Regions from separate parts of the Lysinibacillus sp. UBA5990 genome, predicted to be linked through region 4. Evidence: riboswitches for the same ligand, from Rfam matches in the RefSeq annotation. Region 4 holds a riboswitch; each other region holds the start of a gene.
What was found. Region 4 has a riboswitch for thiamine pyrophosphate ahead of B3D94_RS20100 (ABC transporter substrate-binding protein). Riboswitches for the same ligand answer to the same signal wherever they lie in the genome.
Positions count from the first base shown of each region.

Region 1: it holds a riboswitch for thiamine pyrophosphate, as region 4 does, so the genes downstream of both, thiC (phosphomethylpyrimidine synthase ThiC) here and B3D94_RS20100 (ABC transporter substrate-binding protein) in region 4, are expected to answer to the same signal.
Region 2: it holds a riboswitch for thiamine pyrophosphate, as region 4 does, so the genes downstream of both, thiT (energy-coupled thiamine transporter ThiT) here and B3D94_RS20100 (ABC transporter substrate-binding protein) in region 4, are expected to answer to the same signal.
Region 3: it holds a riboswitch for thiamine pyrophosphate, as region 4 does, so the genes downstream of both, thiW (energy coupling factor transporter S component ThiW) here and B3D94_RS20100 (ABC transporter substrate-binding protein) in region 4, are expected to answer to the same signal.

Region 1 covers NZ_DJAY01000002.1:113,029-120,959, reverse strand. The annotation lists gene B3D94_RS01325 (helix-turn-helix domain-containing protein) at 1-952, shown strand, start outside; gene B3D94_RS01320 (catalase) at 1,260-2,765, shown strand; gene thiC (phosphomethylpyrimidine synthase ThiC) at 2,974-4,752, opposite strand; TPP riboswitch at 4,894-5,008, opposite strand; gene B3D94_RS01310 (AEC family transporter) at 5,081-6,010, opposite strand; gene B3D94_RS01305 (methyl-accepting chemotaxis protein) at 6,316-7,931, opposite strand, start outside.
Region 2 covers NZ_DJAY01000012.1:50,193-58,123, forward strand. The annotation lists gene B3D94_RS11575 (hypothetical protein) at 1-303, shown strand, start outside; gene map (type I methionyl aminopeptidase) at 331-1,086, opposite strand; gene thiT (energy-coupled thiamine transporter ThiT) at 1,249-1,809, opposite strand; TPP riboswitch at 1,944-2,051, opposite strand; gene B3D94_RS11590 (DUF4870 domain-containing protein) at 2,178-2,501, shown strand; gene B3D94_RS11595 (hypothetical protein) at 2,554-2,679, shown strand; gene B3D94_RS11600 (SbcC/MukB-like Walker B domain-containing protein) at 2,720-5,800, opposite strand; gene B3D94_RS11605 (exonuclease SbcCD subunit D) at 5,797-6,954, opposite strand; gene B3D94_RS11610 (SGNH/GDSL hydrolase family protein) at 7,078-7,931, opposite strand, start outside.
Region 3 covers NZ_DJAY01000001.1:90,495-98,425, forward strand. The annotation lists gene B3D94_RS00385 (VWA domain-containing protein) at 1-1,658, shown strand, start outside; gene thiW (energy coupling factor transporter S component ThiW) at 1,751-2,254, opposite strand; TPP riboswitch at 2,349-2,456, opposite strand; gene B3D94_RS00395 (MFS transporter) at 2,516-3,712, opposite strand; gene B3D94_RS00400 (ABC transporter substrate-binding protein) at 4,062-5,135, opposite strand; gene B3D94_RS00405 (ABC transporter permease) at 5,132-5,929, opposite strand; gene B3D94_RS00410 (ABC transporter permease) at 5,926-6,735, opposite strand; gene B3D94_RS00415 (ABC transporter ATP-binding protein) at 6,725-7,831, opposite strand; gene B3D94_RS00420 (helix-turn-helix domain-containing protein) at 7,849-7,931, opposite strand, start outside.
Region 4 covers NZ_DJAY01000015.1:1,509,561-1,517,491, forward strand. The annotation lists gene B3D94_RS20070 (solute symporter family protein) at 1-925, shown strand, start outside; gene B3D94_RS20075 (hypothetical protein) at 1,018-1,194, shown strand; gene B3D94_RS20080 (TatD family hydrolase) at 1,255-2,004, opposite strand; gene B3D94_RS20085 (ABC transporter ATP-binding protein) at 1,994-2,743, opposite strand; gene B3D94_RS20090 (ABC transporter permease) at 2,718-3,491, opposite strand; gene B3D94_RS20095 (thiamine-binding protein) at 3,488-3,781, opposite strand; gene B3D94_RS20100 (ABC transporter substrate-binding protein) at 3,783-4,778, opposite strand; TPP riboswitch at 4,934-5,044, opposite strand; gene parC (DNA topoisomerase IV subunit A) at 5,168-7,606, opposite strand; gene parE (DNA topoisomerase IV subunit B) at 7,603-7,931, opposite strand, start outside.

The sequences.
Region 1 (7,931 bases), on a different contig from region 4:
GCTTTACAATTGGCTTCAACAAACACCTATCCACTTCCATATGAAAACCTATCCTTTATCGAATAGAATCGTCTGCCTTTTTCAAACGCCAGACATAAAAATGGTAGAAAAGGATGTACGTACTCTTATGAAGGAATGGCGTTTGTTTAGTAATAGTTCTTTAAATATCGGGATATATGATGGACCCGCTACAAGCATTAAAAATATGTACACATTAACAAAGCGTGCACTTCACCAAAGTTTTTATGAAGGATTCGGGCATATTTTTTACGCAAGTAAACAATTTGAAATACAACCCTTAGATCCATTACTAACACCAGAGGAACAACAATTATTAATCAGTAGCCTGGAGGAGGGTAATCTAGAAGCCGTAAAAACATTTTTATATCGACTTTCTAATGAGGGCATCTATTACGAGCAGGATGATCTACGCATCCATCTAACAAGTGTCTTAGCACAAATTCGGCGTTTTATGTTGAAATATAAACTACACGAAAAAGCAGTCATTGAACAAAACTACCGCCAGCTATTTCATTTAATTATTGAGCATCCTATTTTTTATACGATTCTCAATGGCATTATTTCTTTCACTCAGAGATTAATAGAGCTAGCCCGTGAAGCCCGCATGGAAAAAAGAGCCGATTATGTTGAGCTCGCTTTAGAAATTATTGATCAGCAATTTAAAGATAGTTCCTTGTCTCTTCCCTTTGTCGCTCGTAAGCTTGGCATCAGCCCCAATTATTTAAGTACGATTTTTTCAAAGAAACAAGGCTTGCCATTTAAGCGCTATATACAGCAATTTAGAATTCAAAACGCCATTAAGATGCTACTAGAAACAGATTTTGCAATTAGTGAAATTGCTCATTTAAACGGTTTTGATGATCCGAATTATTTTATTAAAATATTTAAACAACAAATCGGTATGACCCCTCATCGATACCGAAAAAATTAATAAAGAACCTTGCAAATAATTTTCAATTAGTTATTTTCATTTTCAATAAGGGTTTGTACTATGATGTTAAATCTTATACTTCTTTTCATTTACAGTATAAATACTGTTTATATCTAGTTTATTTAACAACAAATTTATGGCGAGGATTAAGCATAAATAGGCTCTCCGATGCATATATTTATATTTTATATCTTACTATAAAAATTCTTTAACGATAATTATTATAATGTACTAGCAATTCTATTTTATATTTGTTATAGTTATAGACGAAGAGTTTGACTTACATTATTTTCAGGAGGTAACTAATATGACAAACGCAAATGATCGTAGCCGTCGTTTTACAACAGCAGGTGGTGCTCCAGTAGTAAGTAACCATGACTCTATGTCAGCAGGTCCACGCGGCCCTCTATTACTTCAAGATGTATGGCTAGTTGAAAAATTAGCAAACTTCAATCGTGAAGTAATCCCTGAACGTCGTATGCACGCGAAAGGTTCAGGTGCATTTGGTACTTTTACTGTAACGCACGATATAACTCAATATACAAAAGCTAATATCTTCTCAGAAGTGGGCAAGAAAACTGAAATGTTCGCACGATTCTCCACAGTTGCTGGTGAGCGTGGTGCAGCAGATGCTGAGCGCGATATCCGTGGCTTTGCACTTAAGTTTTATACTGAAGAAGGCAACTGGGATCTAGTAGGAAACAATACACCAGTATTTTTCTTCCGTGATCCACTACACTTTACAGATTTAAACCACGTGGTCAAACGTGATCCACGTACAAATATGAAAAACGCTAATTCCAACTGGGATTTTTGGACATTATTACCAGAAGCGCTTCACCAAGTGACAATTGTAATGTCTGACCGTGGTATTCCAACTGGTTACCGTAATATGCACGGATTTGGTTCTCACACATATAGCTTTATCAATGCTGATAATGAGCGTGTTTGGGTTAAATTCCACTTCCGTACAGAACAAGGCATTAAAAATTTCACAGGTGATGAAGCAACTGAGGTAATCGGTCAAGACCGTGAATCTTCACAACGTGATTTATATGAAGCCATTGAAAAGGGCGATTTCCCTAAATGGAAAATGTATATTCAGGTTATGACAGAGGAGCAAGCTCGTGAGCTACCATACAACCCATTCGATTTAACAAAAGTATGGTATAAAAAAGATTTCCCATTAATTCCTGTAGGTGAGTTTGAGTTAAATAAAAACCCGGACAACTACTTTGCAGAAGTGGAACAAGCTGCATTTGCACCATCTAACATCGTTCCTGGTATTAGCTTCTCACCAGATAAAATGTTACAAGGTCGTATCTTTGCCTATGCGGATGCACAACGCTACCGTTTAGGTGTAAACCACTATATGCTTCCTGTTAACGCACCAAAATGTCCATTCCGTACTTTCCACCGTGATGGCGCTATGCGTTTTGACGGCAACCTTGGTTCAACACTAGGCTATGAACCAAATAGCTATGGTGAATGGGAGCATAATTTAGACCACAAAGAGCCTGAGTTACGCATTGATGGTCATGCAGGAATTCATGATTTCCGTGAAGACGATAATAATTACTTCGAGCAACCAGGTAAACTTTTCCGCCTAATGACTGCGGAAGAACAACAACGTCTATTTGAAAATACGGCTAATGATATGGCTTCTGTTGAAGAATTCATCAAACGTCGTCACATCCTTCACTGCTATTTAGCTGATCCAGCATATGGTGAAGGTGTCGCAAAAGCAATGGGTCTTTCATTAGAAGGTATGGATCTTACAAACCCATATGTAAAACAACCAACAAACGTTTAATATTCCACTTATTATTGATATCCAAATCCAACTTTTACTCCATGTGAATGTATAATTCACATGGAGCTTTTTAGTATTCGTCTAGTTTCAACCGCTCACTTCTATTTGCAAAAGCATAAATTACTTTTATTCATCTCCCCTGTTTAATTGTGGAACCAACATAAAAAAGGCTCGTGTCTAGTAAATCAACACAAGCCTTGTACTATTATTATTGATAGATTTGACTACCTGCCTTTTTAAACTCCGCTGACTTTTCCCTCATACCTTCATGGATGGCCTCTGTTGTATTTAAATCCTTTTCCTTAGCATAATTACGAATATCCTGAGAAATTCTCATGCTACAAAATTTAGGACCGCACATTGAACAAAAATGTGCTGTTTTTGCCCCCTCTGCTGGTAATGTTTCATCGTGATATTCTACTGCACGTTCTGGATCAAGAGAAAGGTTAAATTGATCACGCCAGCGGAACTCGAAACGCGCTTTTGACAGTGCATCATCTCGTTGTTGTGCACCTGGGTGCCCCTTTGCTAAATCTGCAGCATGTGCAGCAATCTTATAAGTAATAACCCCTACTCGAACATCCTCCCGATTAGGTAATCCTAAATGTTCCTTCGGTGTCACATAGCAGAGCATAGCTGTACCAAACCAACCAATCATTGCTGCACCAATAGCAGATGTAATATGGTCGTAACCTGGAGCAATATCTGTTGTCAATGGACCTAAAGTATAGAATGGGGCTTCCTTACAAACCTCTAATTGCTTGTCCATATTCTCTTTAATCAAATGCATTGGAACGTGACCTGGCCCCTCCACCATTACTTGAACATCATGCTTCCATGCAATTTGCGTTAATTCGCCTAATGTTTCCAGCTCCGCAAATTGTGCTTCATCGTTAGCATCCGCGATTGACCCTGGGCGTAAGCCATCTCCTAATGAAAAGGCTACATCATAAGCTTTCATAATTTCACATATTTCCTCAAAATGAGTATAGAGGAAGTTCTCTTGATGATGGTATAAACACCATTGCGCCATAATGGAACCACCCCTAGACACAATGCCTGTTACACGGTTTGCCGTAAGAGGGACATAACGTAAAAGGACACCTGCATGAATAGTGAAATAATCTACCCCTTGCTCCGCTTGTTCAATAAGCGTATCACGGTACACCTCCCATGTTAAATCCTCAGCCACACCATTTACCTTTTCTAATGCCTGATAAATTGGTACTGTCCCAACTGGTACTGCAGCATTTCGAATTATCCATTCTCTCGTTGTATGAATATGTTTGCCAGTTGATAGATCCATAATATTATCAGCACCCCAGCGTGTAGCCCATGTCATTTTTTCCACTTCCTCTGCAATCGAGGATGATACAGCTGAATTCCCAATGTTCGCATTAATCTTCACATGGAAGTTACGACCGATAATCATTGGCTCGGCCTCAGGATGATTAATATTGGCAGGCATAATAGCCCGGCCTGCTGCAATCTCTGAACGTACGAAATCTGGGTCCATATTTTCTCGTATCGCTACAAACTCCATCTCAGGTGTAATAATTCCCCGTCGAGCATAATGAAGCTGCGTGACATTTTTACCCTTTTTTGCACGTAAAGGCTTTCTCACCAATTCCGGGAAGACATTTTCATGGATACGTGGATCATCAGCGCGACTGAAACCATTATCCTCAGGTTTAATTGTACGCCCTCCGTATTCCTCAACATCCCCTCGCTCTTGTATCCAAGCACTTCGTAAAGCAGGTAAGCCCTTTGTAATATCCACGTGGAAGACCGGATCTGTATATGGTCCACTCGTATCATACACCCGAATTGGGGCATTTTCTTCATCCCCAAAGGTACCAGTCGTCGGACTTAATGTAATTTCACGCATTGGTACTAAAATATCAGGACGAGATCCTTCCACATAAACCTTTTTACTTCCTTCAAAGTTAGACATAATCGTAATGTTCTTTGCACTAATTGCTGACATGAGCTACTTCTCTCCCTTAAATGTAGTTTAAACAAGGACCGATTCTAGCTCACCCAGCAAACAAAATAAATAAAGGCCGAATCCAAAAAAATAATTGGATCCGGCCATGAATGTAAAGGGTCTATTGATTGCACGTAATATGCAATAGCTTCTTAACTTTCCCACGCTGGTATGAGCCAGATCAGGTCCAAAGGGTCAAGAAACCTCTATGCGTTTCCCTCTCAGCCTGACTCATCAGACTCCCCTAGTTAATACTATTCAGTTTGATGCTAGTTTAGCAGATATTGCTAAGAGATGGAAGTTATCATTTAAATATTTTTGATTTCTATTAGGTAAACAATACATCAGCAATATAAATTACAATCGTGACCGTTATACAACTCACAATGGTCGAAAATAAAACGGTTTGTGCAGCTGTTGCCGACTCTATATCATATTCTAATGCTAGACTTGAACTGTTGCGGGATGTGGGAAAAGCACTCGCTATAAATAACGATTGTGCCACAACCCCGTCTAAACCGAGCGCATAAATAATGACTAAAGCAACGGCTGGACCGATAATTAATCGCGTCAAGCAGCTGACGAATACTGTTTTATTAAACATCGTTTTAATCTCCAGTTGAGACAATTGGGCGCCTAGCGTAATTAATGCAACGGCAATAAAACCATCTGCTACATGGTCTATAGGTATTTTAATAAACTGCGGAATGCCAATGTCAAAATAATTCATGGCCACACCGATTATTAAAGCGTGTATAATAGGCATTTTTATAAAATCCTTTAAAATTGTCATGCCCGATTTAGTAGAGGAAATTAAATTATATAAACCATACGTATACGTTGTCATGTTTTGGAAGATAACGAGTATAACCTGGATGGCTACACCAATAGGTTGAGTGGCAAAAATCATTTGAGCTACCGGAATACCATAGTTGCCAGAGTTAATGAGTACTACACTATTTTTAAAAACAGCTGCCTCAGTTTTGGCGAGTCCAAGCCCTTTCGCTAAAAAGTGACTGAGTAACATTTGACTACCAATAAAAAGCACAACAAACAATCCAACTTCTCCCAGAACAGACAGTTTTATACTCGTCTCATATAAATTAATAAATACAGCGGCAGGCATAAAACAATATGTAATAAGCTGTGATAATGCTTTTAAGTTAAAGCGAAATTTCTTTTGCAGAATAGCACCTAGTACAAGTAATACTAAAATAGGTGCGACAATTTGAAAGAAAATCATTCCAAGATACACCATATTGAAGTCCCCCTCCCTTTTGATTGTAGTGTCGATAATGTACTAGGTCAATGCTACTTACTTTCATAATTAAAACCGTTGATTTCCACTACTGGAGGGGTGCGCCTTGTTCCAATGATGAAAAGATAAAAAATCACATCAATAAACGAGGAGAACAATGTACAGAATATAAGAATCACCAAAACTCACTCATTTGAGGACTATGAATTCTCGATGAAAAAAATGAAAAGGGAATCGAGCATGAACTTCTCGATTCCTTTTATCAACAGTATGAGCTGCCTTTAGATTTTAGGCAGCTTTTTTCTCTACGCAAGCTTAAATCTATTTACGACCTCTTGCAGTTCATTAGAGATATCATTCATATTTTGCATAGACTCTGCCACTTTTTGCAATTCTGCTTGTTGGTCCATTGCAGAGGCACTTACTTGCTCAGCAGAGGCCGCTGTTTCCTCTGATATAGCCGAAATACTTTGTATGGACATAATTGCTTGATTTTTATGCTCTAACATAGTAGACAACTGAGTCATTAGTTCATTAATAGAAGTTGCAATTGCACGTGACAAATCACTATTATCTTTAAAGGCCAATTGCGTGCTTTGTACGGACTCATTTTGCGATTGCATTAAATTTGCATTCGATGCAATGACTGCAACTGTTTGTTGAGAATTTTCTAAAATACTTTCTACCGTACTTTTAATAACTTCTGTTTCAGTTTTTGATTGCTCTGCCAACTTTCTTACTTCTTCCGCCACGACAGCAAAACCTTTTCCATGCTCACCAGCACGTGCAGCCTCAATACTTGCATTTAAAGCTAATAGATTAGTTTGCTCCGTAATGCTTTGAATAGAGGCAATAATTTGATTAATATTGGCAATATTAGAAGCTAGTGATTCCATTTGTTGTTGAATACGGCCGTTCATCTCATTCGTCTCTATATTATGTTCATGTAAACTTTGAACCTCTTGCATGCCTTTCTCGGTTGTCACATTTGTCTTGTTGGATAAATCGTCCATTTCATTCGAAAGCGCATTAATGGCATCTATTTGATCCGATAAATCCATCATGCGATAATTCGTTTCTTCAGTATCCTCTGATTGCTTCGATGCACCCTGTGCAATTTCATTAATGGCTACTGATACCTCTTGACTAGAGGACACGATTTCGTTAAATGCCTCATGTACCTGGTTAGAAGATTGGTTCAATAGAGTTGTTGAGTTTAACACGGCTTTAATAGCACTATTGGTTTTATCCAACATATTATTATAGGCCAATGCGACTGCCCCAATTTCATCTTGTTTAATATATTTATCCTCTACCTTTTGTGTTAAATCGCCTGCTGCTGCTGTTTCAATCGAAGCACGTAAAAACTTGAGTGGCTTTAACTGTTTGTAAATAAATAGTACACTTGCAGCAGTCATCAAGGCTACCATTATAATGGATGCAATAATCGTATATACAAATACATGGTTATAGGTCTCTAAAATTTTTGATTCAGCTAATACGATTTGAACGGTCCAAGTTTCGTCAATGTCCTCTAAAATCATTGGAGCAAACACATTATAGGCTTGATCTTTCAGTTCATTAGACTCTATGTACATACTTGTTAGCTCGCCGTTTTCCATTGTCTTACTTATGCTTGTCCAAGCAGGATCATCTTGCATATTTTGCCCATCCAACTCTTTACCGAAACTGTTAGCTGTTAGTACACCGTTATTTGTAATAATTGCCGCATAGCCGCCTTCTGGAGCAACAGACTTTGTCAGCTCATTTAAATAATCTATAGATACATCCGCCGTCAATACACCAAAAAATTTCCCAGAAGCATTGACTAATGGTACAGAAATTGTTGTCATTAGTACTGTTTGACCGTTTACACTATAGTCATAAGGTTCCGTTAAAACTGTCCGTCCCTCTTCTTTTG
Region 2 (7,931 bases), on a different contig from region 4:
ATGACATTTATTTTTATCACAAATATTAGCTTTACGTTAACAGCTTATGGTTGGAACGGTTTTGGTCTAAGTACTCCTCTTTGGGCAGTTATTTTACTGACATTAGGTGGAGCCATTGCGCTACATATCCGCTTTCATCACTTTGATATCATGTATCCAAGTGTTTTTATATGGGCTTATATAGGAATCGCTTTACATAATGGTTTTGATGAGCTACTCGTAACAACAGCTGCGTTATTTTTATGTGGTGTACTCTTAGTTGGTATTTTATTCATTAAAAAAAATCCTGCCTACCAAAAGTAATTTGGTGTGCAGGATTTTTTTGTAATCCTATTCTTCGTCTAATGAAGTAAGGATAATTGGTTTTTCTTTTGTAACAATTACTGAATGTTCAATTTGAGCAACAAGAGACTTATCAGGTGTAATGAATGTCCAACCATCACCAGCTTCTACAATATGCTCTGCTTTTGCTGAGATAAATGGCTCAACTGCAAGAACCATACCCTCTTTCATAATCGTAGAGTCCCATGCATCATAATAATTTAAAATGTGATTTGGCTCATCATGTAAAGAACGACCTAAACCATGGCCTGTTAAATTCATAATAACTGTTAAGCCATTAGCATTCGCTTCTCGCTCTACAGCTTTACCGATTTGATTTAATTTAGAGCCAGCCTTTACCTTTGTCATAGCACGGTCAAAAGCATCTTTAGCAACACGACATAGTTTTTCTTTGTCTTCATAGCCATCACCAACTACAAATGAAATACCCGTGTCGGCAAAGTAGCCATCTAAAGAGCCTGAAACATCGATATTGACGATATCTCCCTCCTGAATAACACGTTTACCTGGGATACCATGCGCTACTTCCTCGTTGACACTAATACAAGTATATCCTGGGAAGTCATATTCTCCTTTTGGTCCTGAAATGGCACCTGCCTCAGCAAACATTCGGCCAGCAATTTCATCTAGTTCAAGTGTTGTGACACCTGGTTTTGTAGCAGCCTTCATCGCTTCACGAATCTCTGCACAAATGCGTCCAATTTTTTTAAAAGCTTCAATTTCTTCTTGCGTTTTTACAATCATGTATAACGTCCCTTTCATCTAATATCTACTCTTTAATATAACATAACTTTTTACGCGTATAACGCTAAACGCTTTAAATATTGTATGCCTGCCTCCTTGGCAAAGTGCTATTCTCTTGTGACTGCATAAAAAAACCCCTTCACCAATATGAAGGGGATGGCATTATGCTTTACGATGCATTAGTTGTGGAGCGGCTGTGAATAATAACGCTCCCACAATGGCTGTTAATACTGTTGCGGGCAGCATATAGGTACCATTATAAATAATCGAGTAGATCCACGCATTTTGATCGCCGGCATACTCTGCAAAAAATACCGCTCCAGCAGTAGTATGCGCTGCATATCGCAAGAAGCCTGCAAACACCGTACCTACAATAATATAAAGCGCCATTTTTGTTTTGTTTAGTTGGCTTGCTGCTTCAAGTAAAGGTCTGCGTACAATGGCTGCTAACCCTACAACTGTGAAAGCAACGCCGTAATCTAATAAACCTTGAAGCCAGTGTACAATATAAGCTCCAAACATGGTTTGCATAACGCCTACAAGTAAGCCTGTTGTTAGGCCAGCTACTAAGCCCCAACGAAATGCAATTAACATAATTGGTACCATGACAAGACTAACAGAGCCACCTTGTGCCCATACTTTAAAGGAGACCTGATCGAGCACAAGGCCAATCGCAGCAAATATTGCAATCTCCACTAGCATTAATAGTCTTTTTTTGTCCATACATATTCTCTCCTTTGTTCCGATGTAGGATACAAGAGCAGGAATAGAAATGCGCTGATTTGATTCTCTCTGACATCTTTTTATTCTTAAGAATGAAAAAACGATGTCAGGACAGAGCCTCACATCGTACAAGTGTCGGTTTCTATCCACATCCCTACGCAAGTGTTAGCTTACAGGTTCAAAGAGTCAAGGCATTACGTGCCCAGTCTCAGCTGACATCATCAGCTCCCCTTGTGGTCGTTACATCTGAATTTAATTTGAACACTTTCATTGTACGCAAAGCACGGAATGATTACAACCTCTTCCATACTTAATTTTTGAAACTTTACTGTTTTCCATGCGTAAATATTAAAAAAGGAGGTACAACTATGGAGAACCAAAAAATTTTATCTGCCTTTAGTTATCTCAGTATTTTCTTTGCTCCTTTCATCGTACCATTAATTGTTTACTTCGTTACGAAAGATGCTGACATCAAAAGACATTCTATTCGAGCACTAGTGTCTCATCTAATTCCTTTTGTATTTGGTATCTTATTTTTCATTGTCTTTGTCTTTTCTACATTTAGTTTAGACCCCACTTCAAGTAATAGTACAGTAATGATCATTTGGTTCATTTCGTTCGCCATTTACGGAATTGTTTCGCTCGGAATCGTAATATGGAATATTATTCAGGCTGTTAGAGTTATCCGCTAATGTTTCATTTTTAAAATAAACAGGTAGAAGTAATTAAAAAGGAGCTGTGTTTTTGATGAAAGTATCAAAAGTAGTGAAAACCGCTGTTAAATTAGCGCCTATTGTTATACCGATCGTAAAAAAAGTGATGGCAGCAAAAAAAGGGACAACTTCTACAGTCAGTTCTCGAAAAAAATAAAAGGAAGGCGTATTTCCTTAAGCCGGAAATACACCTTCCTTTATTTTATTTCAAAATATGTTTGACTATATCCATTCAATGTTTTTTCGACATGTAAAACGGCTGGCATCGCTGATTTTAATTCAGGCACATGAGAGATGACACCAATCATTCGTCCAGAATCTTGTAAATCGATTAATGTATCTATTGCTTTATTTAATGATTCTTCATCGAGCGAGCCAAAACCCTCATCAATAAACATTGTTTCAATATAAATATTACCTTGGAAGCTTTGAATAACATCTGCCATTCCCAAGGCAAGGCTTAATGATGCATTGAACTTTTCACCACCGGATAATGTTTTGACATCTCGTAATTGATCTGTGTAAGCGTCATATACATCAAGCCCAAGTCCACTTTGTTTGGCATGCTTTTCAAGCCTGTCCGAACGTCTAAGCTCAAATTGGCCATTAGATAAATGATAAAGACGAATATTGGCTGCCTCTGTAATTTGATCTAAATAATTAATTTGAATATATCGTTCAAAGGAAAGCTTTTTCGAATTTTGCCCATTTAATAAGCCATACAGCTCCTTCACGCGCCCTGCCTCACTCTCAAGTAAACGAAGCTCTCTCTCTGTTTCTTCTACTTTGTTGATAAAGCTTTGACATGATTTCGCAAATCCATCTATTTGTTGAAGTTGTTTAAAAGCATCCTCATAGGCGATTCGGAGACTTTCTAAGGTTGCCTCCATCAGGGCTAAATCTTGCTCCTCTTTTCCTTGAAGATGTTTTTCTCCTTCTGAAATTTGAATTTGTAACGTATGAACATGTAACGTGTAGTCACTGCATGCCTTCCTAAGTTCTTCTAATTGAGCGGCACTTCTTTTCGCAGTTGCATAGTCTTCATAGTTCACAAAGCCTGCTTCCTGCATGCTTATTGAAAACTGCTCACGCTTGTCATTCATTTTGAGCTTTAATTCTTCAAAATTCTGTTTGGCGATTTCCACAGCTAGTTTAGCATTACTGGCAGCTTCCTTCGCGGCATGTAAATCATGCTGGCTTTCCTGCCATAATTTTTGTAAATCCATTTTCTGTTTACTAACATCGGTAAGTGTTTGTTTTAATTGTTGTAAGGTTGGAATAGTTGTTGGCATTTGCTTATGCTGTTCTTCTACAATTGCCTGCAGTCTTGTCCAGCTCTTCATCTGCTCAGTTAAATATTCCTCAAGTTTGACTTGTTTATGTTGCAAATGCTCTATTGCTAAACGCTGTTCCTTCTGGTTGATCCTTGTTTGAGCTAGCTGTTGATTGATAATCTTTAAGCTAGTAATCTCTTGTTCCATTTTTTCTAAGGAAGCTATTATTTGTGCTTGATCCTGTTGCTTCATCGCGTATGCTTCTAATTGTGTCAGTGCCTCTTGCTGAAGTTGTTGTGCGGATGTTAAAAACGCCTCTTTTTCCAAATACAAACGCTCGTCTGAAGAAGCTTTTCTCCTTAACGTTTCCACCTGAGCAAGCTCAACAATTTCCAATTGCTCACTATGTGTTTGTTGATGAGTCGTACTCCCACAAACCGGACAAGGTTGCCCTTCTTTAAGCTGTTGAGCTAAAATGCTTGCTTGGCTTGTCAGCCAGCGTAGCTCTAATTGTTGAAGCTCCTGTCTACTGTCCTGAAAATGAGCTTTAGTAGCGATAACATCCTGTTTCGCTATCTCTACCGTTTTTGTATATTTCTCCACCTGCATGAGCAAAGCTACTTGCTCCCGCAGTTTTGGTAGTTGCTCTAAATAACCTTCATATGGTTCCAATTGTTTTTCAAATTGCTCAATTGATTGTAAAAGCTCCTCTAATTGCGCGCTTTCTTTATCGATTAGCGCTAGGTTATCCGCTGCCCCTTGTTTAGCCGTTTCAACATATTGCTCAGCAATTTGCAGTTGCTGTACATTGCTGTCATAAGCCTCGAACTTAGGAAGCAATGCTTGGAGCTGCATTTCCTGCTGCAAAAGCTGTTGACGTTCTGACTCTTTTGCCTCTTCTGCTTCATATTTTTCTTGGGCTCTTTGTAAAAGCTCCTTGGTTTGTAGTTGACTACTGTTGGCTTGTTGATAGGCTTGTTCTTTTAAATTTTGTTCGGCTCGTAAATCCAAACATTGTTGTTCAAGTAGTAGTAAACGCTCAGCTTGTTCTGCTAAAGCTATCTCCCGTTCCTTTGCACGGTAATTGTCTTGCTCCTTTAACAGTAGTTCTAGTCGTTCTTGACGTTTGGACTGCTCCTCAAATTGTTCATTAAGCGTTTTAGCTAAACGGTAAAACTCCTGTTCTTTTTGATGATGATTATAGGCTTCCTCATACTGGCGCTGTTCATCTTCAAAACATTTTCTATAATAGCTCAGCTCCTCTTCCAGTGCTTGCTTTAGCTGAAACATATTTTCCGTATTATTAGCAATTTGTTTGAACAAAGGAGATGAACGATATGGAAGAGCACCAACAATTTGACCAAGTAGATGTTCTTTTAATTGCTTGGCACGTTCAAGATCACTTTCTGCCTCTTTTCGTTTCGCATCAAGCAGTTTTGTCATAACACCAAAGCGATCTGTTTTGAAGATTTTTCGTAATATGACCTCTTTGTTTGTAGAATCCGACGTTAATAATTTGCGGAATTCTCCTTGAGGTAGCATCACAATTTGGCTAAATTGATCCTTTGTCAGACCTATAATATCCTGAATCTTTTTATCGACTTCAAGTGTTTGCTGCTTTTCGACAATGTTATAATCGAGCTTTCCCTCTTTTACTTCCGCTAACTCCACTTTTTTACCAGTAGCTGTTTTATTTTTTTCCTTTATATGTCCAGGCTGACGTAAAATCTGATAGACCCTTCCATGCATTTCAAAAATAAGTTCTACTGCTGTATACACATCATCATCAGCAAAACCACTTCGTAGTAAAGCCGTATCCTGGCGATCCTCACCACTCCCTGCCCCATAAAGTGCATAACAAATGGCATCAAAAATCGTCGTTTTCCCTGCACCAGTTTTGCCAGAGATGGCGAACAAACGATGTTCCCCTAACTGTTCAAAATCAATTATTTCTGTATTTTTATAAGGACCGAATGCCGTAATCGTTAACTTTAATGGCTTCATTTTACTGTTTCTCGCTCCTTATCTAATAATTCCTGTAACATCTCCGTAAACAGACGCTCGGTATCTTCATCTGGTTGAACCCCAATTATATCTGTAAAGAAAGAGCGGAATAGATCGATATCTTCTAGCTTTTCAGCTTCTACTACTTGAAGTTCACTTGGTTTCTCTTGTCGTATAATCTTACGTTCAACATGCATGGCATGAGGAAAAACGGTACGAATACGTTCCATTGGTGAAGATACGGACGTAGCATCCGTCAATCTAACAAATACATAATCATCACTTGGTTGAAGCATTAGTAGCTCCTCCAACTGCCCTTCCACTACACGCAAATCTCGTCTTGGCACGAACTTTCTTTTAGTTACAGTACTATTTCCGTGCTCATCAAGATCGACGATTAAAAAGCCCTTTTCATGTAGATACTCAGACAATGAGTATTTTAATGGTGAACCAGCATAGCGAATTGTTTCATTTAAGACAAAATGTGCCTTATGTAAATGTCCGAGTGCTGTATAATGAAATGGTTTAAATAAAGCAGCATTCACACAATCTGAACCCCCAATAGAAAGCGGACGCTCTGAGTCACTAGTATTGGCTTCTTCCTCACCGTATTTGGTCACAAAGGCATGTCCAACAAATATATTGCGTTTACTTGTATCCATACCTGCTGTGATATGTTCAATAATTTTCTGCATCGCATCATGGTGAGAACGAATGGCATCCTCTTCAAAAATACTGCGAATAGTAGCAGGCTCTGCAAATGGTACAAGATGAAAATGCACCTCTCCATATTGATCATTTATAATAATGGGTGCATGATCTTTCGTAAACTGCCCCTTAATATATAAACCACTATCACGCATCAAACGACTACCAAAGTTTAATCTGCCTGCACTATCATGATTCCCTGCAACGGCTAAAACAGGAATCTTCTTCTCTAAAACTATTTTTGCTAATATATCATTTAGTAAATTCACTGCCTCTATAGGGGGCATGGAACGATCGTATAGATCACCTGCTATAATAATTACATCTGGCTTTTCTTCATCGATAGCTTGTATAAATTGTTGTAGGATATATTGTTGATCTTCTGTCATATAGACGCCTTGAACGAGCTTTCCTAAATGCCAATCTGCTGTATGAAATATTTTCATTCCTGTACCTCCTGTCCTTTTACTATTTTATCATGGCTAGTAACGGATTGTTTTTTCCTTTGTTTGGGGAATTTCGTTGGCAAAAAAAAAAGCATCCTCTAAGATGCCATTAACCATCATTATTTATCTCTTTTCTAACTTTTCCATAAAAGCTGTATAGCCGTGAAAACCCTGAATAGAACGTACGTTTCGAACAGACTGGGAGGATGTTACCTTTTGTTGTTTAGGCTGTGTGGAAGCTCGTTCTTTTAAAATTTCCTCAAATGATAGTGGATTCGGTTTCGGTAATTGTGATGAAGCAATATTTAAGACATCACTACCACTATATGCCTTAAAAAATGCGTTGGCCATTTGCCGATAGCCTTCCATATTCGGATGGACATCTGCATAGTTTGGTAAGTAGTTAGTGGCATTCAACCCAAAGCTGTCATACACATTTACATAAACAGCTCCGGTTAGCTTTGCCTGTTGCTGTAAAATCGTATTTAACTTCACAAGCTGTGCATTTGTTCCTTCTTTTTGAGTTAGATGAACAGCTGGATAAGCAAAATAATAGCCTACAACATATACCTGAGCCTTTGGCGCCACTTCTCCCAATTCATTTAATATAGCTTCCATATTTTTTCTCACCATATTTAAGGCGTAATCTGCTTGAAGTTGAGAAAAAGTTAATGTTCCAGCCGTTGGATTTAGCCGGACAAGGCTTAATAAATCATTGGCACCTGCCGAAACAGTAACTAAAGTGGCATTGGCTAATAAATTTATTGCTTCCTCAGTTTTGATACTTTCTAATACATTAGCTGTTGTAAAACCTGGGAAGGCTAGTTCCTTTGTATAGAATTTTAATTGATCCATTGCCCGTAATCTCATAGCAATTAAATCACTATACCCAGCATCAATTTGTTGAAAAGGGGTTTGACCAGCAGCTAGGGAATCCCCTATTGCTACATAGCTTTCAGCTTGAGCAAAAGCAGATG
Region 3 (7,931 bases), on a different contig from region 4:
AGCAATCAATAGCCTATGATGTAAAATCACCTGAAAGCTTACCAAATGAACTCTCCAGTTATTTGCAATATAATGCCATTATTTTCGATAATGTGCCAGGACATTTAGTCGGTGAGGCGAAAATGAGTGTGATCGAGCAAGCAGTCAAAAACTTTGGTGTTGGTTTTGCAATGGTTGGTGGAGAAAATAGCTTTGGTTTAGGTGGTTATTTTAAAACGCCAATTGAAACATTATTACCTGTTGAAATGGAAATTAAGGGGAAAGAACAATTACCTTCATTAGGACTTGTCATTGTACTAGATCGCTCTGGTAGTATGTCAGGGTCCAAGCTAGAGCTTGCGAAGGAAGCAGCAGCACGTTCAGTGGAAATGCTACGTGATGAAGATACATTAGGATTTATAGCATTTGATGATCGGCCTTGGGAAATTATAGAGACTGGTCCTCTGAACAATAAAGAAGAGGCAGTGGATACCATTTTATCTGTTACACCAGGAGGCGGGACAGAAATCTATGGTTCACTTGCAAAAGCATATGAAAACCTAGCAGATATAAAACTGCAACGTAAGCATATTATACTTTTAACAGATGGACAATCACAGCCAGGAAATTATGAAGATTTAATTGAACAAGGAAAAGATAACGGAATAACTTTATCGACAGTGGCTATTGGTCAAGATGCCGATGCAAACTTATTGGAAGCTCTGAGTGAGATGGGAAGCGGACGTTTCTACAATGTTATCGATGAGCAAACTATTCCTTCCATTTTATCTCGTGAAACAGCTATGATTTCCCGTACGTACATTGAGGATAATCCATTCTATCCAATACTCTATAATGCTGGGGGATGGAATACGCTATTTGCCAATGGCGTCCCACAAATGAATGCTTATATCGGAACAACTGCAAAGCAGGGTGCTACCGTCGTGGCTGAAAGCGAAAAGGAAGATCCGGTGTTAGCACAATGGCAATATGGTCTTGGCAAAACATTTGCGTTTACTTCTGATTCAACAGGAAAGTGGGCAGGCGACTGGGCAAGATGGCAGGACTGGGGAACATTTTGGCAAACGCTTATTTCACAAATGCTCCCAAGCTATAATGATGTTGCCTATGATGTAAGAGTAGAATCAGATGGATCATTTATGATTACAGATCCTACAAATGAAGCAGCATTTTTAGATATTGTTGCGGTTAATGAAGCGGGTGAAGAGCTAGACACACAGCTTGAAACTATATCAGCTTCTCAGGTGCGAGCTGTAGTACAAGCTGAGCCGGGATTAATCTTCTTCCGTATCGCTGATGAAAAGGAAACGATTTATCAGGCAGGATTAAGTGTTCCCTATAGTGCTGAGTATGAACTTCTTCCTGCTAATGATAAATTAATAGAAGAATTAACCGAACAAACTGGTGGTGCTGTTTTAAAAGAACCACAAGAAGTGTTCCGTGACTTTACAAAGCGAGGGGCGGATCGTCAAAACATTGCGACATGGCTTCTCCTTGCAGGTATGCTCTTATTCTTTATTGATATTACAATAAGACGCTTTGGCTGGAATTTCCTAACGAAGCCGAAGAAAAAGGAGCAACTTGTAGAAAATCCCCCCGTACAAGCAGAAGATACGAATGTAGCACAATTATTAAAGGGTATGAAAAAACGCCAATAATTTAGTTAGATGAAAGCAGTGTGAATTATTTCGCACTGCTTTTTGTATATATGCAGGGAGAGAAATCCTCTAAGTTATATCAACGACGTTCTTTAATAAAGAGAGCGGGAATTAAAATATTTTACTAGCACCGTTTTACGCAAACTGCTAGCTACTACAATACCTAAGATTGCTCCAATTGAACTTGATATTAAAAAGGCAGGCATGAAAAATAAGGCCGCTACGGATGTGCCCATAAGTATCTTTGCATAGGGTACTGCTACAAGTGATGCGAGAAGACCAGTGCCGATCACTTCGCCCATACCGGCTAACCACATTTTACAGCTATATTTATAGGCAAGCCCTGCGCATAATGCACCAATAATACTACCAGGAATGGCTAACAGTGAGCCTGTTCCTGTAAGGATACGAATGATAGCCGTCACAAAGGCTACTACAACTGTAGGTAAGGGTCCAAGTATAATGGCTCCTATTACGTTAATAGCGTGCTGTATAGGGTAGGCACGAGCAATCCCAGTTGGAATGGAGATGAACGTAGAGCCTGCAACGGCAATCGCTACTAATAAAGCCATAATTGTTAATTTTCGAATAGACATGATAGGTGCGCTCCTTTTCGTTTTAGCCACTAGGAAAATGAAAAAAGCCGCTTCCTTCAAACGACAGGAAGCGGCCTTGCTTATACAATGAAAATAGCAAGAAGCGCCACTTCCCTCCGCTAGCATGAACTAGATCAGGTTCGAAGGGTCCGTATATAACCATATACGTCTCAGCCTTTAAAAGACTCCCCTAGTGGTAAAAATTTTTCTATTTTTTAGAAGTGTAACATACTTGAATCAATAGTCAATAAGCTTTGATGATTAGTGTGAATCTGGATGCATAAGTTGTGGTGCCTTTTTCAATGTCCAAATTAGGGCAAGGAAGAAGCAGGCTAATAAGATAATGGCACCAAATATATAAGGACTATTCATATTCCAGTCAAATAAGAAACCAGCTAAAGCGGGTCCAATCATATTTCCAAGACTCATATAGGCATTGTTCAAGCCGGCTGCAAACCCTTGCTCTGTTTCAGCAAGTTTTGAGATGAGTGTATTAACAGCTGGACGAATTAACGTTGTTGCCGTTGAGAAGATGGTTGCTACAACTAATATTAGTGCAAAACCTGAAACAAATAATATTAAGAAAATAGCAACGGAGGCAATAAATAAATTGACCAAAACTACTTTCATTTCACCAAAGCGTTTAAAGAGTGGCGTTATGATAAACATCTGTACAATTACCCCAAATGCTCCACCAACAACTAGAATGGTAGCAATATCGCCAGGTGAGTAATTAAATTTTTCTGTCACAAATAGGGATAAGGTTGTTTGGAAGTTAGCAATCCCAAATGAGAATACCATCATAATAATTAACATAACAAAATAAGGCATATGTACAGAGCGAGCCATCTGTTTCACCAGATTATCTTGCTTTTGTCTATTTTGCGCAGTATTTGGCTTTGTAGATGGTAATAAAAAGTACGATAAAATAGATGCTAAGATGGCGGCAGCTCCCGCCATGAAAAATGGAAAATGTAAGCTAACCTTTGCGAGGAAACCACCAATTCCAGGGCCAATCATAAAGCCGAACGACATTGCAGCTCCTAACATACTCATTCCTTTTCCGCGTTCTTCATAAGTTGTCACGTCTGCTACAAAAGCCATAATAGGAGGTGCAACAAATGCAGAGCCAAGGCCACCTAAAAAGCGTGCCAAAAAGAGCATCCAAACATCTGTAGAAAGGCCAAAACCGATTTGTGCAAGTCCTGTTAGTATAAGACCGAAAATAATTAAATTTTTCCGCCCATACAGGTCAGAAAGATTCCCAGCAATTGGAGAAAATACGAATTGTGCCAAGGCGAACGTTGCAATAAGCATACCTAGAACTTGTCCTGCTGCTCCAAATATTCTTAAGTATTCCGGCATTACAGGAATAATAATTCCAATACTCCCCATTGCGATAAACATATTAAACATTAATATATACAAAGCCGCCTTATTGGACTTCTGCTGGGTCATCGAAAAACCCCCTTTATGTAATCAAATATAGTACAGTCTATCATAAAGAATTATAGCTGGCTAATAGTTGAGATTGCTGTAACTGGTTCGATCGTTAGAATGGTTTTTCAGAAAAGCTTTTTTCTTGGGAGGCTTCAGATCATTGTGTAATAAAAAAGAATAGTTAGGGGTGTAGAGTGAGGACGAATTGCTTTTTGCTAGAAACAACTATATTGAAATGAAATAGCGCGGGTAAGTGTGAATAATGTTACCAAAGGCTACTAGTAGAAATGCTCTTTAAATATAGTAATACAAATGAATGCTTACATAAAAAGAGCGAATTGGTTTTAGACCAAATCGCTCTTATAAATTATCGAATATTCATTTTAAATTCTAAAAACAGTTCATTATATTTACCTAAGTAATCTGGGCCTAAGTTTTTGTAGACCTCTAATGTATCACGTTGCTCTTCAGAAGGGTAATAGCGTTCATCAGAAACTACTTCTGGGTCCATTAAGTCCATGGCAGCGATATTAGGCGTCGAATAGCCAACATAATCGGCATTTTGAGCACCAGATTCAGCGCTTAGCATAAAATTGATAAAGGCATGTGCACCTTCAATATTTTTCGATGTTTTTGGAATAACCATATTATCAAACCATAAATTGGAGCCTTCTTCAGGAACAGCAAAGTCCAATTCTTCATTTTCAGACATCATGTCCGCTGCCTGACCAGACCAAGTGAGAGCCACTGTTGCTTCATTATTGATCATTAATGGCGTAATTTCATCCCCAATGATCGCTTTTATGTTAGGCGCAAGTGTGATCAACTTGTCAGTTGCTTCACGCAGTTCATCGTTATCCAATGAATTCAAGGAGTGTCCAAGACTATTTAAACCCATTCCAATCACTTCACGAGCACCGTCTACTAAAAATACTTTTCTTTTTAATGAAGGGTCCCATAAATCGTCCCAAGAGGAGAAATCTAAGTTCCCAACTAGCTTTGGATTATAAACAATTCCTACTGTTCCCCAGAAGTAAGGAACTGAATATTGATTGTTATCATCGAATGGTAAATCTAAAAAGTATGGATCTATATTTTTAAAATTCGGGATTTTCGCTTTGTCTAAAGGAATCAATAAATTATCTTCCTTCATTTTTTCAATCATATACTCAGAAGGGACAGCAATATCGTACGCTGTACCACCTTGCTGTATTTTAGTCATCATAGCTTCATTGGAGTCGAATGTTTCGTAAATGACATGAATACCTGTTTCTTTTTCAAACTCTTTCAATAGATCAGGATCAATATATTCTCCCCAGTTAAAGATGGTTAAAGTATCTTTTCCACTTTTACCTCCGCCAGCACTTAAGGCATCAGCAGCATAAAATAAAAGGGCAGAAACAACAAGTATAGCGATGGTCGCTTGAATTAATGACTTCATTGTTGTCCCTCCGTTCTTTTGCTTGTGCGACTTGTAATGAAGTAATAGCCAATCACAACGATAACTGTTACAAAGAATACTAAACCAGAAATAGCGTTAACTGTTAGAGATATTCCCGCGCGAGCCATCGAGTAGATTTCTACCGATAATGTACTGAAGCCATTGCCGGTTACGAAAAATGTCACAGCAAAATCATCTAATGAATACGTAAGAGCTAGGAAGAAACCTGCAAAAATACCTGGCTGAATATACGGTAAAATGACACGCAACATAACATCCTTTTTGGTTGCACCTAAATCTAATGCTGCATCAATTAGTGATTTATTCATTTCTAACAATTTAGGTAAAACCATTAACACTACAATTGGTACACTAAACGCTACGTGTGCTAATAATACTGAAGCAAAGCCTAATTTAATGCCCACCAATGTAAATAAGATTAAAAAGCTTGCACCAATGATGACATCTGGACTGACAATTAAAACATTGTTTAAGGACAATAATGTATTACGCATTTTTGAATCCTTGACTGTTACAATACCGATTGCTCCTAACGTTCCAATAATAGTAGAAATTAGAGCTGAAAGTAATGCTACGATAACGGTATTAATTAAAATAACAAGTAGTCTTGAATCTTCAAAAACAGCCTGATAATGCTCTAAAGTAAAGGACTCAAAGTTATTCATGGAGCCACCACTATTGAACGAGTAAAAGATTAAATAGAGAATGGGTGCATACAGAACGATAAAAACAATCGTTAAATAGACTTTGGCTGATGCAGAAAGTTTGTTCATCGTACGCGACCTCCTTTATCTTTTTGTCCCGTAATAAGCATAATGATTACCATAAATAAAATTAAGAACACGGCAATAGTTGAACCCATTCCCCAATTTTGTGTCACAAGGAATTGCTGCTCAATCGCTGTACCAAGGGTGATAACACGATTTCCTGCAATTAAGCGAGTAATCATGAAAAGTGATAGAGCAGGGATAAAGACAACCTGAATACCTGATTTAACACCATCCATTGTCAATGGTAAAACAACGCGACGGAATGTTGTAAAAGCAGATGCGCCTAAATCACGAGACGCATAAATAAGTGTTGGATTTAAACGATCTAAAGAGTTAAAGATCGGCAAAATCATAAACGGAATAAAAATATACACGGATACAAAAACAAAGCTAATATCTGTAAAGAGCATTTGCTTTGGGTCAAAGCCAAACACTTCGATAAATGCATTGATCGGCCCGTATAAACCAAAGATACCGATAAAGGCATATGTTTTTAACAATAAATTAATCCATGAAGGAATAATAATAAGCAATAACCAAAGCTGCTTGTGTTTCGTTTTTGTTAAAAAGTAAGCAGTTGGATATGAAATTAATAATGTAAAGAATGTAATTAAAAATGCATACCAGAACGAGCTTAATGTCATTTTTAAGTAAACAGAAGTGAAGAACGCTTTATAATTATCGAGCGTGAAATTGCCATGTAAATCGAGTAGGGAATAATAAACAACAAGTGCAATCGGCGCGATAACAAAAAGGGCAATCCATAAAACATATGGAAATAACGCTGATTTTGATGTCTTAGCTTGCATTTTCGTCGTCTCCGTACGATTCTAATCGTTTATCGAACTCTTCCTCTGTTTCATTTAAGCGCATTACATGAATCGCCTCTGGATCAAAGTCTAAGCCAATTTCTGTCCCTACTTCAGCTTTTTTCAACGAATGGACTAGCCATTCATTGCCATCTTTATCATACGTAGATAGCTCATAATGGACGCCACGGAATAATTGTGTATCTACTTTAACCACAAGTTTACCTTTATCAATAGTCGTCATTTCTAAATCCTCAGGGCGTATAACAATATCAATTTTCTCATTGGGTTTCATACCTTGGTCAACACATTCGAAAATCTTACCAGCAAATTCAACCTTGAAATCTTCAATCATGACACCGGGCACTATATTGGATTCACCGATGAAATCTGCTACGAAGCGATTAATAGGTTCATCATAAATATCTACTGGTGTACCAGATTGTTGAATTTGTCCCTCACTTAACACAAAAATTTCATCACTCATAGCAAGTGCTTCTTCCTGATCATGCGTAACGAAAACAAAAGTTTTGCCAAGACGTTGCTGTAATTCTCGCAATTCGTATTGCATTTCTGTACGTAATTTTAAGTCTAATGCTGAAAGTGGTTCATCCAGTAAAATTACTTCAGGGTCGTTAACAATAGCACGTGCAATCGCTACACGCTGACGTTGACCACCAGACATTTCGGAGATTTCACGATTGCCATAGCCTGCTAAATTGACAAATTTTAATGCCTCCGCAACTCGTTCTTTAATTTCCTTTTCAGGTAACTTCTTAATACGCAGTCCGAATGCGACATTTTCAAATACATTTAAATGAGGGAACAGCGCATAATCTTGAAAAACAGTATTCACCTGACGTTCATTGGCAGGAACGGAATTTATTTTTTTATCATGGAAAAACACATCTCCTGTTGTAGGTTCTGTGAAACCAGCAATAATTCGTAAAATAGTTGTTTTTCCACAACCAGATGGGCCAAGGAGAGTATAAAATTTGCCCTTTTCAAGCTCCAAGTTAATATTCTTTAAGACAACTGTTCCGTCACTATAAGACTTGGATACATTTTCAAAACGGATAATGGAATTCATTGTCATTGATGTGCCTCCTTAAGCTATAAATATGAATCCGTTGCAACGAGTAAAATTTTCGTTTCAGCAGCATGTGCATTAAAAATTTGATGATGGTCTGTCGCGT
Region 4 (7,931 bases):
GTTTAAAGAAATGACTACAGCAACTGACAGTGGTGCTGCTTATTTAAACCCAGGTCTAAAATATACAAATGGACTTGACACAATTTCTATGTTAATTGCATTAGTATTAGGTACTGCGGGTCTTCCACATATCTTAATGCGTTTCTTCACAGTAAAAGATGCAAAAACGGCTCGTTCATCTGTTATTTGGGCTACTTGGATTGTAGGTATTTTCTACGTTTTAACAATTTTCTTAGGTTTCGGTGCAGCAGCATTCGTTGGAAAAGAAGATATTATCGCGGCAAACGCTGCTGGTAATATGGCTGCCCCACTTCTTGCAGAAGCACTAGGTGGCGACATTCTATTCTCATTCGTATGTGCGGTAGCATTCGCAACAATTTTAGCGGTAGTAGCAGGTCTTGTACTTTCAGGTGCCTCTGCCCTATCACATGATATTTATGGTCAAATCATTAAAAAGGGTAAAATTACTGAAAAAGAGCAAGTTCTTGCAGCTCGTATCGGTTCAATTACGATCGCTATAATTTCCATTTTATTAGCACTTGGTGCACAAACATTAAACGTTGCGTTCTTAGTATCTTTAGCATTCTGTATTGCAGGTTCTGCTAACCTTCCAGTTATTATTTACACAATCTATTGGAAACGCTTTAATACAGCTGGTGCTGTTACAGCGATGTTAACAGGTTTAATCTCTGCATTAGTATTAGTAGCTATGTCACCTAACGTATGGAATCCAGTTGAAGGCAAGGCGATTTTTGTGGGTGATCCGTTAATTATGTTAACGAACCCTGCTCTAATCTCTGTACCACTTGGTTTCCTTGGTGGTTTCATCGGCACATTACTTTCTAAAGAAACTGATGATGCAAAGTATCGTGAAGTTGACGTTAAAGCAAACACAGGTATTTCTGTACAGGACGTATCTCACTAAATCTATGTCATAAACCTCGTAAGTTTTTGCTTACGAGGTTTTACTTTTTCTTTCGTTTTCGTTACTATAATTGTTAAAAGGAGGGAATGAACATGGCTCAATCTAGGGCGAAAAAAAAGCGAATGCATATAAAAAGAACTGTTGGCAAGGATGTGGAGAAAAATCGCCAATCCAATTCCTTCAGTACACATGAACGCACCACCAAAACAAAGACGGAGAAATTGATGCATGATTTCACTAAACATAAAAAGCAGTATACGGATAATTAGTTTGTATCCTATACTGCTTTTATTATTGCAGAAAACACATTTGTCACTTGCAAAATTAGTTTAAAGTCGATAAAAGTTTGTCGTATTCTGAGTGATAATTTGAGCCGCTTCTTGTATAGACAATCCTTTGATGGCTGCAATCACCTCAATCGTCGAATGCATCATCCACGGAGACGTAGGTTTATTTGTAAATGGTCCTTCAAACGGCCATGGACCATCTGTTTCTACCATCATCAATTCGATCGGGTAGATTTGAATTAACTGCTGAATTTCCTCTTCATACAATGCATCAGGCGTAATGGAGATAAAATAACCTTGCTGAATCATGCGTTTCACAACTACCTCGTCCCCTTTAAACCAATGGAAATGCGCCTGACGAAGCTGGTGCTTTTCTAGTAAATCGCACACGACGGGAGCGTCTTCATACACAGCATGTAAAACAATCGGTTTGTCCAGCTCCTTAGCCAATACGATAAATCGTTCCAATAAAGCCTCATACGGACGAACATCCAAAGCTTGTTCTTGCCTTAAAAAATAGGGTAAACCGACCTCACCGACTGCTATCATCTCATCACTATGGGAGCGAATCCAATCAAATAAAGCTTTCTCTTCTATTTCACTTGGTAAAGGCTGCTCAGGATGGAAACCAAAAGCCGCCTTCACCTTGGGATAGACCTTCGCTAAATTCAACGTATTTTGACAGGAAGACAGCTGCATACTCACCGCAATTAATGCCTCTACTTCTTCCAATAAAGAAGGTATTTCCACGTCCTTATACTGATCTAAATGAATATGGGCATCAATCAACATTCAGATCCCCCTTTTCTTCCTGTAAATACATGAATAATTGTTGCTTCAAGGCTGTGAATGTGGCCGAATGACGAATTTCTTCTTTGCGGGGACGCTCAAACGGCACAATGATTTCTTTTTTCACCGTTGCAGGCCGTTTTGATAAAACAAGTATACGATCTGCTAAAAAGAGTGCCTCTTCAATACTATGCGTGACAAATAAGATGGATTTTCGATACTCTTCCCAAATGGACAGTAGCCATGCCTGCATTTCCAGTCTTGTAAATTCATCGAGCGCAGAAAATGGTTCATCTAGACATAAAATAGGTTTATCACTGACAATGGCACGGATAAAAGATACACGTTGTTGCATCCCTCCAGATAGCTCGTTTGGATAAGCATGACTAAAGGAAGCAAGTCCTACCTTTTCTAGCCACCCCTTTGCACGTTCAACATTAGGCTTTTGCTGCAATTCCTCGACAATGGTTACATTCTCTAAAATGGTACGCCAAGGCAATAAACAAGGCTGCTGTGGCATATAGCCAATTGCTCCTCTTTTTCGCTGGATATCCTCTCCATTTAATAAAATTTCCCCTTGATCAACCGGGGAGACCCCACCAATTAATTGAAAAAGGGTACTTTTACCACTGCCTGATGGTCCTACAATGGCCACAAACTCACCATCCTTGACATCAAAGGAAACATGGTCAAGAACATGTAGACTGTTAAAGGACTTATCGATGTTTTGTATGCTGAGCATGATAACCTCTCCCCTTTACCATTAATTTTTCAAGCAAACGAATACTACTAAACAGCAATAAGCTTAACAAGACAATCGCAAAAATTGCGACAAACACTCGATCTGTACGAAAGGAGGATTGTGCTAAGGTCATGTATACACCAACTCCCTTTTTCGCACCAAGCCACTCCGCAATGACTGCCCCCATTACGCTATAGGTAGCAGCAATTTTTACGCCCGAGAAAATTGCTGGGTAGGCATGTGGCCATTCTAATTTCCAAAACGTTTGGGCCTTCGTAGCACCAATCATATCAAAGTAATGCTTTAACTCGGGTGATGTTTGACGAAAACCGTCCATTGCCGCAATGACAATAGGGAAAAAGCACACTAGACAAATAATAATGAGCTTTGGTAATAAGCCAAAGCCAAACCAAATAATAAGGAGCGGTGCTAACACAAGAATGGGTATGTTTTGCGACATAATGAGAATCGGATAAAATAATGACCGAATGAAAGCAAAACGATGCAAAACAATTGCCACGGTTAGACCACAGCCCACCCCAATAGCAAGTCCTAGTAAAGCTAATTGCACGGTAGCCAGAGCATGTGGCAGGAATGTCTGATACGATTGAAAGCTTTCTACTACAATTATGCTTGGTGCTGGAAGGAGCCAAGGAGGAACATCAGCGATATGCACAACAAGCTCCCATATGAATAAGAGGAAGGCGATAAAAATTATCGTCCTTCCCTTTTGTAATGCCCGTTTCATGACTGATATTTCTCCGTTAAAGTAGCCATTGTAATCCCATTTGGTTGATATAAAATTTTTACTTGTGTAATGACATTAATGGCTCCTAGCTCGACCATCTTAACATTCATTTTTTCAATGATTTGAAGAAGCGTTGTAAGCTCACCTTCCATTGTTGTTTCAAGGGGATGAACCTCATATTTCACACCTGATGCATCAATAACTGCAATGGCCGCATCTACATAAGGAATGACATCCTCATACTTCTCTGTCTTCGGAATGATTTGGACACTGATCAATGAATTTGCCATGTTAATTGGCCTCCTTTTTTGGTAAAAACTCATTCGTAAACGCTTGTTTTGCCTCAAACTCGCCTTCTAATACTTTGTTGCTCGACATCCATTTAGCATAGTTTTCCCACACTGAAAGCTTTTGCTCTCCCCATTGTTTAGCATCGTCCTGATATTTATCAGCCAACCACTCTTGGCTTTTATGCACTAACTCCTTATCTAAGTCCGGTGCCGCTTCTAGTAAAATATCAGCAGCTTCATTCGGATACTCGATTGCATATTCATAGCCCTTCGATGCAGCCGCAACAAAAGCTTTGACGATGTCTGGATTGTTTTGAATCATTTTTTCATTAGTTGCTAAAACAGGTGTATAGTAATCTAACTGATCACTGTAGTCCGTTAAATACAGCATATTAATCTTTTCCCCACGAAGCTCTGCCTCAATCCCTGTCCAAGCATAATAAATCCAAGCAAAATCGATATCCTTTTTCATCATTGTGAAGAAATCTAAATCTCCTGCATTGACAATCTCTAATTTATTTATATCAGCGTTTTCTTTTTGCATTAATGATTGTAATACGGCTTGTTCGAGTGGCGCTCCCCAACCACCATATGTTTTTCCTTCAAAGTCCTTTGGAGATGTAATACCCTTTGATGCTACAGAAGCAAATCCAGATGTATTATGCTGGATGATGGCCGCTATTGAGACAAGTGGCACATCCTGAACACGAGCCTGTGTAATGCCCTCCTGATAGCTCACGCCAAATTCTGCCTTACCAGAAGCTACGAGCTGATCGGCTCCTGCCTCTCCTGGCATAATAATATCAACATCTAAGCCCTGTTCTTCAAAATAACCGAGCTTTTTCGCAACATACAATCCTGTATGATTCGTATTCGGTGTCCAATCGAGAACCACTGACACCTTTTTCTTTGTATCAGCAGTTTGCTTGTCCTCCTTGTCGCTACAGCCTACTAACGTCAATAGCGCAGCTAATAGGATAAATAACCATTTTTTCATGCTAGTTCCTCCCAGTTTGTAATATGAAAGTGTTCATGAATGAATGTTGTCACCAGAAGAAAGCGTAATATACAGTTGGTAAGATATTGCTTGGAAAACAAAAAAACGCCTAGGATTCCTCCCAGACGTATTGCAATCAATCTCCAAAACTTTTGCTTTTTTGAATAGATGTTCCCTACGCTGGTACGAGCCAAATCAGGTTCAAAGGGTCAGTGTCTATCGGACACAATCTCAGCTAGCCATAACTAGCCCCCCTACATTCTTTCGCTATGAACTTTTCGTTGATTATTATACCCATAGTTGATCTAAAATGACAAGATGCTATTTTTGGATAGTTGTTCCACTCATACAAATAGCCCAGCTCTCCTATATAGAGACTGGGCATAATTTTAGCTTGGTTTTTGTTCTTTTTTGGCCGTTAAGACATGTGAAATGGCTCCATCTGTTGCAATATCCACTTTAAATGAACCATTAGAATGGCGATCAGCACGCGTCAATGCTTGAACATCAATAAACTCTTGGACGCCTTTTTCAGTTTCGATCACAACCTGCTCATCGTCTGTTGCTTGAATAACAGCGACAATTCGGTGAGGATTTGCTTTTAATTCTGTCAGGACTTTAAGACCACGTTTGGCACGACTTGCTACTTCTACCTCTGCGACATTCATTTTCTTAACAGCCCCTCGTTGTGTCACAATAACGACATATTGTGTTTCATCTGGCTGTAGAACATTGACCCCTACTAATGCTTCTCCATCTTTTAGCGTAATACCTTTAACGCCGCCCGTTTTCACACCAGTAACCGGCAATTCCTCAATAGGGAATCGAATAGCATACGCCGTATCAGTTGTTAAGAGCAGTTCCACATCATCCGTCATAAACGATGCATAAATCATGGCATCGCCGGCTTTAACATTCATTGTTTTAATCGGCTTCGAGTAACGCGTCACTGCATAATCTGCAAGTGGTGAACGTTTAATTTGACCATCTTTCGTAGCAGTTAAAATATACGTATTTGGCTGTTCAAATGTTTCAAAGCCATAGACCGCAATAATCGATTCATCTTCACTTGTTGGCACAATACTAGAAATATGCTGACCAAGGTCCTTCCAACGAATATCAGGCAGTTCGTGGACTGGCTGATAAATATAATTCCCTCTATTTGTAAATAACAATAAATGATGTTGCGTATTTAAGTTTGCTTCATACAATAAGTAATCGGAATCCTTCATCGCAAAATCTTGACCATTAGAAGCGGCATGAGATCGTGTAGATGTACGTTTAATATAGCCATCTTTCGTGACAGTCACCACAACCTCTTCACTTGGAACAAGGACATCTAATGTAATTTTAATTTCTTCTATCTCTTGTTCAATTTTCGAGCGACGTGGCTCAGTGAAGCGTTTTTTTATATCTAGCAATTCTTGTTTAATGACGCGTACAAGCTTGGCCTCGCTTTGTAAAATCCCTTCCAGCTTGGCAATCAATTTATTTAAGTCATCCTGTTCTTGGCGGAGCTCTGTAATATCGGTATTCGTTAAACGATATAATTGCAGGCTCACAATCGCCTCTGCTTGTACCTCGGTAAAATCGAACTTTGCTTGTAAATTGAGCTTGGCATCCTTCTTATCGTTAGAAGAACGGATCGTAGCAATGACTTCATCTAAAATAGATAGTGCTTTAATTAAGCCCTCCACAATATGGAAACGATCCTTTGCCTTTTGTAAATCATATATAGAACGATTTGTGACCACTTCTTTTTGGTGAGTAATATAGGCATCCAGCAATAGTGGCAATGTCATCATCGTTGGGCGACGATTATGAATCGCAATCATATTAAAATTGTAAGCTACTTGTAAATCTGTTGTTTTAAATAAGTACTGTAAAATCCCTTGTCCAGGAACATCCTTTTTCAGCTCGATTACGACACGTAACCCTGTACGGTCAGATTCATCACGAATTTCTGCAATTCCTTCAAGGCGTTTATCTACGCGCTGCTCATCAATTTTTTTGACAAGATTGGCTTTATTCACATCGTATGGTAATTCGGTAACAACGATTTGTTCTTTGCCACCCTTGATAGGTTCCACCACAGCCTGTGCACGGACAATAATTTTACCGCGCCCAGTTTCATATGCCTTTTTAATGCCGTCCACACCTTGAATAATACCACCAGTTGGGAAATCAGGACCTTTGATGACTGTCATCAATTCATCCACTGTCGCAGTAGGCTTGTCTAAGCGCATTAATACAGCATCCAGCACTTCATCTAATGCATGAGGTGGAATATCGGTTGCATAGCCCGCAGATATCCCTGTAGAGCCGTTTACTAGTAAATTAGGGAAACGTGCTGGTAAAACAGTTGGCTCCATATCCTGATCATCGAAGTTTGGCACGAATTCAACCGTTTTCTTCCCGATATCTCGTAACATTTCACCAGCAATCGCAGATAGTCTTGCCTCGGTATAACGCATGGCAGCTGGTGGATCTCCATCAACCGAACCGTTATTCCCATGCATCTCAATAAGCATATGACGAGCTTTCCAATCCTGACTCATACGTACCATCGCCTCATAGACAGAGCTATCTCCGTGTGGATGGTAATTACCGATTACATTACCGACTGTTTTAGCCGATTTACGGAAAGGTTTTTCATGTGTATTACCTTCTGTAAACATTGCATATAAAATACGGCGCTGTACTGGTTTAAGACCGTCACGTGCATCTGGCAACGCGCGGTCTTGAATAATATATTTACTATAGCGACCAAAACGGTCACCCATTACTTCTTCTAAAGGTAAATCTTGAAATATTTCTGTACTACTCATGCTTGGCCCTCCTCTTGTTGGATGAATTCATTTTCTAAAATGTTGGCATCATCCTCCATACCGAAGTCTACATTGGCTTCGATCCATTTACGACGTGGCTCTACTTTATCGCCCATTAACGTCGTGACACGTCTCTCTGCACGTGCACCATCCTCAATTGTGACACGAATTAATGTCCGTGTGTCAGGGTTCATTGTTGTATCCCAAAGCTGGTCTGCATTCATCTCACCAAGACCTTTATAGCGCTGTAATATGTAACCCTTTCCAACTTGTTTGATGGCCTTTTGTAAATCTTTTTCCGTCCAAGCATATTCAATCACTTCTT